One region of the Nocardia sp. NPDC004718 genome, then DNA from elsewhere that is predicted to be linked to it. Evidence: riboswitches for the same ligand, from Rfam matches in the RefSeq annotation. Region 1 holds a riboswitch; each other region holds the start of a gene.
What was found. Region 1 has a riboswitch for S-adenosylmethionine ahead of metX (homoserine O-acetyltransferase MetX). Riboswitches for the same ligand answer to the same signal wherever they lie in the genome.
Positions count from the first base shown of each region.

Region 2: linked by a shared signal. The riboswitch ahead of ACWEH3_RS08955 (aminotransferase class V-fold PLP-dependent enzyme) and the one ahead of metX (homoserine O-acetyltransferase MetX) in region 1 are both predicted to bind S-adenosylmethionine.
Region 3: linked by a shared signal. The riboswitch ahead of ACWEH3_RS01565 (rhodanese-like domain-containing protein) and the one ahead of metX (homoserine O-acetyltransferase MetX) in region 1 are both predicted to bind S-adenosylmethionine.

Region 1 covers NZ_JBSGCA010000002.1:83,941-87,516, reverse strand. The annotation lists gene ACWEH3_RS02495 (DUF3017 domain-containing protein) at 1-235, shown strand, start outside; gene metX (homoserine O-acetyltransferase MetX) at 461-1,618, opposite strand; SAM riboswitch class IV at 1,836-1,946, opposite strand; gene ACWEH3_RS02485 (TetR family transcriptional regulator) at 1,999-2,712, opposite strand; gene ACWEH3_RS02480 (MFS transporter) at 2,794-3,576, shown strand, end outside.
Region 2 covers NZ_JBSGCA010000008.1:129,884-133,459, forward strand. The annotation lists gene ACWEH3_RS08950 (helix-turn-helix domain-containing protein) at 1-493, opposite strand, end outside; gene ACWEH3_RS08955 (aminotransferase class V-fold PLP-dependent enzyme) at 418-1,737, opposite strand; SAM riboswitch class IV at 1,785-1,898, opposite strand; gene ACWEH3_RS08960 (Pls/PosA family non-ribosomal peptide synthetase) at 2,432-3,576, shown strand, end outside.
Region 3 covers NZ_JBSGCA010000001.1:291,393-294,968, forward strand. The annotation lists gene ACWEH3_RS01555 (serine/threonine-protein kinase) at 1-354, shown strand, start outside; gene ACWEH3_RS01560 (O-succinylhomoserine sulfhydrylase) at 366-1,580, opposite strand; gene ACWEH3_RS01565 (rhodanese-like domain-containing protein) at 1,577-1,993, opposite strand; SAM riboswitch class IV at 2,008-2,124, opposite strand; gene ACWEH3_RS01570 (Rv0361 family membrane protein) at 2,188-2,637, opposite strand; gene ACWEH3_RS01575 (FAD-dependent oxidoreductase) at 3,016-3,576, shown strand, end outside.

The DNA.
Region 1 (3,576 bases):
GACGCTGGTCATCGTGGTGGCGGTGGTATTCGTGGCGTCCGATCGTTGGCGGCGCGGGACGTTCTTCTTCGGCGGTGCCACCCTGCTGGCGGCGGCATTCCGGCTGTGCCTGCCGACTACCCGGGTGGGGCTGCTGGCGGTGCGCAGCAAGCCGTTCGACGTCGGCGCGCTGACGCTGCTGGGGTCGAGCATCCTGTTCCTCGCGGCCACGATCAACACGCTCGGCGTCGGCTGAGGGCGGGCGACCCAGCGATGGCCGGGTCGCCCTGATGCAGCGGCGTATCGCTCGGCGAAGACCGTCCGTTCGCGCGGACTGCACGCCGATAGCGGCGCTGCGGGAGTGGATCGAGACCAACATCAACCGCATCGAAGCGGCGCGGCGAACCGCAGCGCTCTGCGAGTGGACGGCATCACGGCGCGAGGCACCGATCAGTGCGGGCGGGAGAGGAAGCGCACTTTTTCAGCGTTCGGGGCGCACACCGGCGCGGGCCAGGCGCATGGTCTCGGTCAGCAGTTTGGACACCGCCGCCGCCTCGGTGAGGAATCCGTCGTGCCCGTCGCGGGAGTGCACGATCTCCAGTCCGTCGCATCCGGGCAGCAGATCGGCGAGTTCCTGCTGGGTCCGCAGCGGATAGAGCCGGTCGGAGTCGACGCCGCCGACCACGCACGGCACCGGCGTCGCCGAGAGCGCCGCCTCGATGCCGCCCCGGCCGCGGCCGACGTCGTGGCGGTTCATCGCCTCGGTCAGCAGCACGTACGTGGCGGGATCGAAACGCTTGCAGAGCTTTTCGGCCTGATGGTCCAGGTAGCTCTGCACCGCGTAGCGTCCGCCGTTCCACGGGTCCTCGTCGCCCTGCGGCTTGTTCGCGAACCGGTGATCCAGCTCGAACTCGGTGCGGTAGGTCAGGTGCGCGATCCGCCGGGCCAGCGCCATCCCCGTCGTCGGTGCGCGGCCGGTGCCGTGATAGTCGCCGCCCTGCCAGTCCGGATCGGACGTGATCGCCGCGATCTGGGTGGTCTGGGTGCCGATCTGATCGGCGGTGGCGCGGGCTCCGACCGCGAGCACCAGCGCCGCGGCGACCCGATCCGGTGCGCCGACCATCCACTCGAGCACCCGCATACCGCCCATCGACCCGCCGACCACGGCCGCGAGCCGCTCGACACCGACAAGGTCGAGCAGAGCGGCTTCGGCGGTCACCTGATCTCGGATGGAGATCTCGGGAAAACGCGCGCCCCAAGGCTTTCCGTCCGGAGCCGTGGTGGACGGCCCGGTGCTGCCCTTACAGCCGCCGAGCACGTTCGTCGCGATCACACACCATTCGTCGGTGTCCAGCGGCGCGCCCGGCCCGACCATGCCGTCCCACCAGCCGGGCAGCTGGTGCACGCCGTCGGGCTTGCCGACGACGTGCGAGTCGCCGGTCAGCGCGTGTTCGACCAGCACGACGTTGTCCAGGCCGGGGGAGAGCTCACCCCAGCGTTGTACCGCGAGGTGGACGTCCGGGATGACCGCGCCGTTCTCCAGTCGCACGTCCCCGATGGCGATGGTGCCGAGCTGTCCATCCGGGGGCGGCAGGGCGATGCGGGAGGTCCGCGCGCTCGGTTCGGTGTTCACGGTCATGTCGCCGCCGCCGCGAAACCGGGGGGCGGAGGATCCGGGAGGAAACGTACGATCCCGAACTCGGCACCACGGATGTGCGGGGCCGACTGCGCCGGGCCTCGCTCGGCCCCGGGCGCGGTGAATTCACTCATGGTTTGCTCCCAAGCAGGTGTTCGCCGGTACAGCAGGGGTTAGCGGTGTGTGGGTGACGAACAACAACACATGGCGGCGACCTCCTGTTACGCGCTTGCTCCCGGCTCTCGGGAGCCAGGTCATCACCCGGAGCACCCCACCGCGGCTGGAGGGTTGCCGACCAGCGAGCCGGGGCTTGACGCTGGTACTCATGACCTGTCCGGCATCATAACCGGCGGGCGGTCAGCGCCCGAAATCCTCCATCGAACTCACTGGTCCGCGGCGGTCGGCGCACCACAGCAGGTGCGCACGAACTCGTCGTAGGCCTCGGTGAACGCGGCCCGCCCCGCCTTGGCCGCGACCGCGAGGTCGTCATCGAGGAACACATCGTCGGAGCACTCCATGCCGATGTGGCCGATCAGTTGCCAGGCGCCGACGATCAGTCGCACCGGGCGCGCGTCCGGCGTGGTGCCGAGGCGCTCGGCGACCACCGCGGCGATCGCGTGGTTCTTGTCGTCGGCGTGCTCCATGCTGCGCGCGCTGACCGACGGGCTGCTGCGCAGAATCCGCTGCATCTTCTGGAACTGCCGGAACGACAGCGGATCCGCCTCGCCCGCCGCGGCGGCTTCATCGACCACGTGCAGGAAGGCCTGGCGCAGCGCCCCGAGTTCGTTGCCCGTGCGGGGCAACTCGCGCAGCGTCTCGGCGATGGTTTGCCCGAAATCCTGCACCGGCCCCAGGACGATGTCTTCCTTGCTGTCGAAATAGCGGTTGATCGTGCGCGGCGAGACGTCCGCCGCGTTGGCGATCTGCTCGATCGTGGTCGCGTCGAAGCCCTGTGTGTCGCACAGGTCTAGGGCCGCGGCGATGATCCGCAGCCTGGTCTGTTGCTTCTTGCGTTCGCGCAGGCCCTGGGTCGCCGGGCCGCCGGCGGCGCGGTCGGCCGCTGCGCCCGCGCCCGTCGGCGCCGATAACTCGAGCATGCCCCCATGTTAACGCAACCTGCCGTTTTCCTGTCCGTAACGGTCAAATGTCGTATCGCGACATTTTGCGCTTGACGACAAATGTCGCTAGATGACAGGATTGCTCCGGACATCGAGGACGAGGAGAAGACCGTGACCGAGACCGCGACAGCGGTGCACGCGCCGCAGCGGGCGAGCGGTTCAGCGCGTTGGCTCGCGCTGGGAGTGATCGCGTTAGCCCAGCTCATGGTGGTGCTGGACGCCACCATCGTGACAATCTCGCTGCCGTTCGCGCAGCGTGATCTCGACATCAGCGACGGCAACCGGCAATGGATGCTCACCGCCTACACGCTGATCTTCGGTGGTCTGCTGCTGCTCGGCGGCAGGCTGGCCGACTACCTCGGCCGACGCCGGATCTTCATCGTCGGCCTGATCGGCTTCGCGAGTGCGTCGGCGCTGGCCGGTCTCGCGCAGACCGGTGCGGAACTGTTCGCCGGACGCGCGTTGCAGGGCGCGTTCGCCGCACTGCTGGCTCCGGCCGCGCTGTCGCTGCTGTCGGTGACCTTCACCGAGCCCGGCGAGCGGGCCACCGCGTTCGGTGTGTTCGCGGGCATCTCCGCGGGTGGTGCGGCGCTGGGCCTGATCGCCGGTGGCGCGCTCACCGAATACGCCTCCTGGCGCTGGTGCCTGCTGGTCAACACGCCGATCGCGCTGATCGCGCTGCTCGGCGCGCTGGCCTGGGTGGCGAAGGACGTGCCCGCGCCGCGCAGCGGGGGATACGACGTGCCAGGAGCCGTCACCGTGACGCTCGGCCTGATCGCCATCGTGTACGGCTTCAGTCGTGCCGCCGATGACGGCTGGCTGGCAGGCAGCACGCTGGCGCTG
Region 2 (3,576 bases), on a different contig from region 1:
CCCTCGGCCGCACCTGCACCACCAACTCGGCGTCGAGCGCACGGGCCAGCCGCTCCAGCACAGGAAGGCTGGGCACCGTCCCACCCGCCTCGAACCTGGCGACCGCGGACTGGGTCATACCTGCGGCATCGGCCAGCCCGGTCTGACTCCAGCCCCGCTCCTCGCGCATCCGCCGAATTGTCCGCCCCAGTTCATAAGCCAACCGAGCCGCTTCATAAGCCTCCGCGGCGCCGGGTTCCTTCATCCGGCGGGTCCTGATTTCCGCCCAATCACCACGCTCAGCCATTGATCTCATCCTCCTCGGCCGTATGCCGCTCCGCGATGCAGCGGTCGAGCGCTCGTCGCCCATAGCATCAATGCTATATCGCCTGGGATCCTTAGTGCCCTTTTCGACGAGATCGAGGAACAAGCGTCGTTTCAGCCCACGAGGCAGGGAGCCGCGCCGGTGGGGGCGGTGGAGGTGAAGGGGCGCGTTTCCGGGGTGGGGTTCCATACGCCGTTCTCGGCGGCGTAGTTCCAGGTGGGGCCCGTCGCCACGAGGGTGGCGATGGCATCGATCAGGCGGTCCACGTCGGCGGAGGTGGTGCCGAGGCCGATGCTCGCGCGCAGTGCGCCGTCCAAGCCGAGACGGGTGAGCAGCGGGTGGGCGCAGAAGCGTCCGTCGCGGACGCCGATACCGTGTTCGGCGGAAAGATAGGCGGCGACCTGGCCGGGGGCGAAATCGTCCAGAGTGAACGCGACGATGCCGACGGAGTCGGGGCTGTCGGTCCAGATGCGCAACAGCCGAACGCCAGGAATCTCGGCCAAGCCGTCGCGGAGACGGTCGGCGAGCTGATGTTCGTGCGCGGCAAGGGTTTCGGCGTCGATGACACAGAGCGCGTCACAGGCGGCGGCCAGCGCGGCGGCGCCGAGCACGTTCGGCGACCCGGCTTCGTGCCGCTGCGGAGCGGGCGCCCACTCGGCCGCGTCGGTACTCACCTCACGCACCGCGCCCCCGCCGGCGAGGTAGGGCCGCGCCGCGTCGAGCCAATCCCGTCTGCCCACCAGCACACCCGCGCCGAACGGCGCGTACAGCTTGTGGCCGGAGAACGCCAGGTAGTCGATCTCACTGGCGCGCAGGCTGATTCGACGATGCGGGGCCAGCTGGGCCGCGTCGACCAGGATTCGGGCGCCGCACTGGTGCGCGACGGTGGCCAGCCGCTCCAGCGGAAGCACCTCGCCGGTCACATTCGACGCACCGGTCACCGCGAGCAGTGCGGCGGGCCTGCTGCACAGTTCGGCGACCAGCCTGCCGATGGTCTCCTCCACCGTGTCGGCGGCCTGCACGACCCGCCTGCCCCGCCTGGTCCAGGGCAGGAAGTTGGCGTGGTGCTCGATGTCGAGCACCACGGTGTCGCCGGGCACGCAGGACGCGAGCAGGTTCAGCGAGTCGGTGGTGTTGCGGGTGAACACCACCACTTGATCGTCGGCGGCGTCGAGGAACCGGGAGACCGACCCGCGGGCGGCCTCGTAGCACTCGGTGGAGATCCGGGAGGCGTAGCCCGCGCCGCGATGCACGCTCGCGTAGTACGGCAGCAACTGCTGTACCCGGTCGGTGACCTGCGTCAACGCCGGCGCGCTCGCCGCGTAGTCGAAGTTGGCGTAGGTGGCCGTTCCGCCTTGCACCAGCGGAACGAGCAATTCGTCGCCGGAGACCCGGGCGAGAGCGGCACAGGTGTTGTCGACAGTGGTAGTCATCACGTGAATCCCGTCGGCTAAGGGACCCGCAATCGAATGATTCGTCGAGTCCGCGCTTGCCGCGCCCGGTCGGGCGGCGGCCGGGTCGTCACCCGGAGCACCCCACCGCGGAGGAGGGTTGCCGGCCAGCAAGCCGGGGCTTCGCGCTGGCACTCATGACCTGACCCGAGGGTGGCAGAAGCGCCCCGGCGCTGTCAACCACGTTCGACCCCGAGTCCCAGGAGCACCGCGTGGAGATAACCACCAGGCGTGAGCCTTTACAAGCATCCCGACGACCGCCCGCGAGCCGCTGCCTCGACATCCCACGCGCCCCTCGGCAACTGACGCCTTCGACCGCGCTCCGAGGCGGCGGACCGGTCGCCGGCGCCACGAGCCTCCACGCCGCACGTGCCCATCCCGAGGTCCGCACCGCTTCGATGAGCGGAATCACACCCGCACACGAGCGATCTCCCGGCGAACCCGAGGGACGGCGGACCGACCAGCGATCGGCCTGTCGCGGCGGCGAATATCGATCCCACCTGCAACAACGCGCACAGCGCCCGCCGATCCGGCGCCCGCTGCGGTGAACAACGAACGACGACAACCCCGGGTACCGTGGACAACTGGCCATCGTGGCGTTTGCCCTTTGGTAACCCAGCTATGACACAACAACGGGAAAGTGTGAGGCGAGTCGATGGGAGGTGCGCAGAGCACCATGCTCGAGACAGACGTCGACGCGCCCGCGGGCCCGTTGTCGCGTGGTGACCGCGCGCCGGAAGCCAGGACACTGGTCGACATCCTGACCGCGACGGCGCTCGCCCACCCCGACGCCCCTGCCATCGATGACGGCCGAGTAGTGCTCTCCTACCTGGAGCTGGTCGTCGAGATCGAGAAGACCATGGCCCGTCTCGCCACCGCTGGTGTGCGACCGGGCGACCGGGTCGGCGTACGCATACCGTCGGGCACCCGTGAGCTCTACGTGACCATCCTCGCCGTCCTGTACTCCGGCGCGGCCTACGTGCCGGTCGACGCAGACGACCCGGACGAGCGCGCCCAACTGGTCTTCGGCGAGGCGCAGGTCACCGCGATCGTGACCGCGGCGGGCATCGAGACCACCGCCGCGGGCATCCGCGCGGCGGAAGAGCAGCGCGAGGAAGGCTGGTCGACGCTGCCGACTCCCCGCGACGACGCTTGGATCATCTTCACCTCGGGTTCCACCGGCACGCCGAAAGGCGTTGCCGTCACCCACCGCAACGCGGCCGCCTTCGTCGACGCGGAAGCCGACCTGTTCCTTCCGGACGCCCCGATCGGTCCGAGTGACCGTGTGCTCGCCGGATTGTCGGTCGCCTTCGACGCGTCCTGCGAGGAGATGTGGCTGGCCTGGCGCAACGGCGCCTGCTTGGTGCCCGCTCCGCGTGAACTGGTGCGCACCGGCGCCGATCTCGGTCCCTGGCTGGTGCGGCGGCGGATCACCGTGGTCTCGACCGTCCCGACCCTGGCGGCGACCTGGCCGGTCGAGGCGCTGGAGGCGGTGCGCCTGCTCATCTTCGGCGGCGAGGCCGTCCCGCCGGAACTCGCCGAGCGTGTCGCCGGAAACGGTGATGTGGCGCGCGAGGTGTGGAACACCTACGGTCCCACCGAAGCCACGGTCGTCGCCTGCGCCGCGCGGCTGGACGGTCAGTGGCCGATCCGAATCGGATTGCCGCTCAACGGCTGGGATCTGGTCGTCGTCGATGCGGCGGGTAACCCGGTGGCCGAGGGGGAATCCGGCGAACTGGTGATCGGCGGCGTCGGGCTGGCCCGCTACCTCGACCCGGCCAAGGACGCCGAGAAGTACGCGCCGCTGGCCTCCGTCGGCTG
Region 3 (3,576 bases), on a different contig from region 1:
AACTTCGCTTTCACCGTGACCGATGTGGGCTCCGGCGGCGGTTCCCGAACGATCGTCACACTGACGGTCACCAACGTGTCCGACCGCGACCAAGTCCTCGACGTCACCGGTCAACGGCTGATCACCACCGCGGGCCGCTCCGTCGCACCCGACGCGGCGGCCACCGCCGGACTCAACCCGCCCGGCGACGACTTCGCACGCATCGCGCCCGGCCGCGCCGTGACGATCCGGCTGGCCTTCGACCTGCCGGGCAAGAACAAGAACGGCAGGAAGAACGACAAGAAAGACGACGTTCCCAGCCACTTGATCCTGCACGGTGCACAGTCTTCACCCGGCGTCACCGTGCCGATGTGACCGAGCCCTGCTCAGGCGAGGGCTTGGTCGAGATCCTGGAGCAGGTCTTCCACGTCCTCCAGACCCACCGAGATGCGGACGACGCCGTCGGACAGGCCGATGGTGGCCCGGCCTTCGGGGCCCATGGCGCGATGGGTCGTGGTCGCGGGGTGGGTGATCAGGGACTTGGCGTCACCGAGGTTGTTGGAGATGTCGACGATGCGCAACCGGTTCAGGACTTCGAACGCGCGCTTCTTCGCCTCGTTCTCGGGTGCGTTCAACTCGAAGGTGACCACGGTGCCGCCGCCGCTCATCTGGCTTGCGGCCAGCGCGGACTGCGGATGCGAATCCAGGAACGGGTATCGCACCCAGCTGACGGCCGGGTTGCTCTCCAGGAAGCGGGCGATGCGCAGCGCGGACTCCGACGAATGGCGCACCCGCAGCGGCATCGTCTCCAAGCCTTTGAGCAGCGTCCACGCGTTGAACGGGCTCAGCGCGGGGCCGGTGTGGCGCATCAGCGTCTTGACCGGGCCGTCGATGTAGTCCTTGGCGCCCAGGATGGCGCCGCCCAGCACGCGGCCTTGGCCATCGATGTGCTTGGTGCCCGAGTAGACCACCACGTCGGCGCCGAGTTCGAAGCCGCGTTGCAGCAGCGGGGTGGCGAACACGTTGTCCAGCACGACCTTCGCGCCCGCCGCGTGCGCCAGCTCGCTCACGCGCCGCACGTCGACCAACGTCTGCATCGGATTGGCTGGCGTCTCGAAGAAGACCGCCTGAGTGGGCACGGACAGCGCCTGTTCCCACTGGTCGAGATCCTCGCCGTCGACGAAGACGGTCTCCACGCCCCAGCGCGGCAGTATCTCGTTGCACACCACGAAGCACGAGCCGAACAGGCTGCGCGCGGCGACGAGCCGGTCGCCCGCGCCCAGCAGCGCGCCCAGCGCGGTGAACACCGCGGACATGCCGCTCGCGGTCGCGAAGCACGCCTCGGCGCCGTCGAGCAGGCGCATCCGCTCCTCGAACATGGCCACCGTCGGGTTGCCGTAGCGGGAGTAGACGAAATGTTCGACCTCGCCGGTGAACGCGGCCTCGGCGGCCTCCGCGCTCTCGTAGACGAAGCCGGAGGTGAGGTAGAGCGCCTCGGCGGTCTCCTCGAAACCGGAGCGCCGCAGCCCGCCGCGCACGCCGAGCGTCGCGGGGCCGACGCTCTCGGGCAGCGGCTTGTCGAACGCGCCGCCGGTGATCACGACTGCCGCCAGGGCAATCCGAGGGCGCGCCAGCCGGAGCCGCCGCGATGCCCGAATTCGTCGAGCGGGCCTTCGAAGCCCTCGAGCACGTTGTAGGAGGTGCGGTAGCCCGCCGAGGTGGCGGCGATCGCCGCGCCCACCGAACGCTGACCGGAGCGACAGAGGAAGACGACGGGAGCCTCGGGATCATGGCCGTCGAGCGCTTGCTTCAGCTGCTCGACGAACGCCTCGTTGCGCGCCCCCGTGGAATCGACCCACTCGATCAGCACGGTCGGCCGTTCGATCGGGCTCGTGTCGGGGACGCCGACGAACCTCCATTCCGCTTCCGTCCGCACGTCCACCAGGACGGCTTCCGGATTGTCCCGCAGCAGCTCCCAAGCCTGCTGAGGGGTGATGTCACCGGCATAACTCATGTGCACCTCCTGCGAATCCGCACTTGCCGCGCCCGGGACCAGGGCGCCGCCAGGTCGTCACCCGGAGCACCCCACCGCGGAGGAGGGTTGCCGACCAGCAATGCCGGGGCTTGACACTGGTTCTCATGACCTTCGACTGAGATTGCACCGACCCGGGTCACCGTGTCAAACCGTGTCGCACCCTGCGCGAACGCTCACGTGCATACCAGCCACTTGTCGCCGGACCTGGTGAGAGTCCAGGTCGTCGTCTTCTCCTGCCCACCCACCTTCGTGGTGACGGTCGCCTTGCCCCGGTCGCCGTCCACCATCGGCGAGTCGATTTTCGTGATCTCGACGGGCTTTCCGGCGCCGTCCTGGCCCGCCAGCGGTGAGTGGGCGGCGTCGAAGCCCTGGCACGCGGTGCCGGGCGGCGGTACGGCGTCGCTGCGGTTGGAGCCGTCCACGAAATCGCGGACGGCCGCCGTGATGCGGTCGGCGTCTGTGACATTTTTCTCAGCGGGCGACAGCACACCGCCGAGCACGATCGCGATCAGCACGATCGCCGCGACCACCGCGGCGGCGGCGAAGGGGACCACCGAGCGTTTATCGGTCTGATCGACCCGGATGATCTCGTCCTCGCCCGCGGTCGGCTGCTGTTCGGTCATGGCTCGATGATCCCTGGTCGGCGCGGGTATCGAGCGCTCGGCCCCGGGCAACAGCCCGGCGCGGCGCCGACCCGGGGCGAGCGGCGACGATAGACCGCGCGCGAGCGGGTAAGCGACAATCGTGGCTGTCGATGGCGTCCGTCGAGTTCACGCACCGACGCGGGGCGGCGTCGGCCATCCCGATAGAATCGCGGGACGGCGGCCTGCTGTCATAGCGAATCGGCAGCTCTACGCCGCGGCGAATGGAGCACCGTGCAGCCACGAGCCGGCAACGCCGGCGTCCGCACCGGACGGGTGCGACCGAGCCGGTGCGTCAACTTAGCCTAAGCTAAGCCCGACGTCATTAATTGTTTCGACCATAAAGGTGCGCGTAAAGAGATGACCGAACAGAGTGCAGTAGAGGATGGCGGTGTCCGCGAGCCCTCCGTGGTGACGCAGGCTTCCTCCTCCGGGCCTGACGCGCACACCGCGAAGACCCGCCCGCTCCGCATCGCGATCGTGGGCGCCGGACCGGCCGGGATCTACGCCGCCGACGCCTTGATGAAGTCCGATGCCGAGGTGTCGATCGACCTCTACGAGCGCATGCCCGCGCCGTTCGGCCTGATCCGCTATGGCGTCGCACCCGATCACCCCCGCATCAAGGGCATCATCACCGCCCTGCACAAGGTCCTCGACAAGCCGCAGGTGCGCCTGCTCGGCAACATCGACTACGGCACCGACATAACCCTCGACGACCTGCGGGCCTTCTACGACGCGGTGATCTTCTCCACCGGCGCCAACGCCGACCGCGCCCTGCCGATCCCCGGCATCGACCTCGACGGCTCCTACGGCGCCGCCGACTTCGTCTCCTGGTACGACGGCCACCCCGACGTCCCCCGCACCTGGCCGCTGGAGGCGGAGAAGGTCGCCGTCCTGGGCGTCGGCAACGTCGCCCTCGAC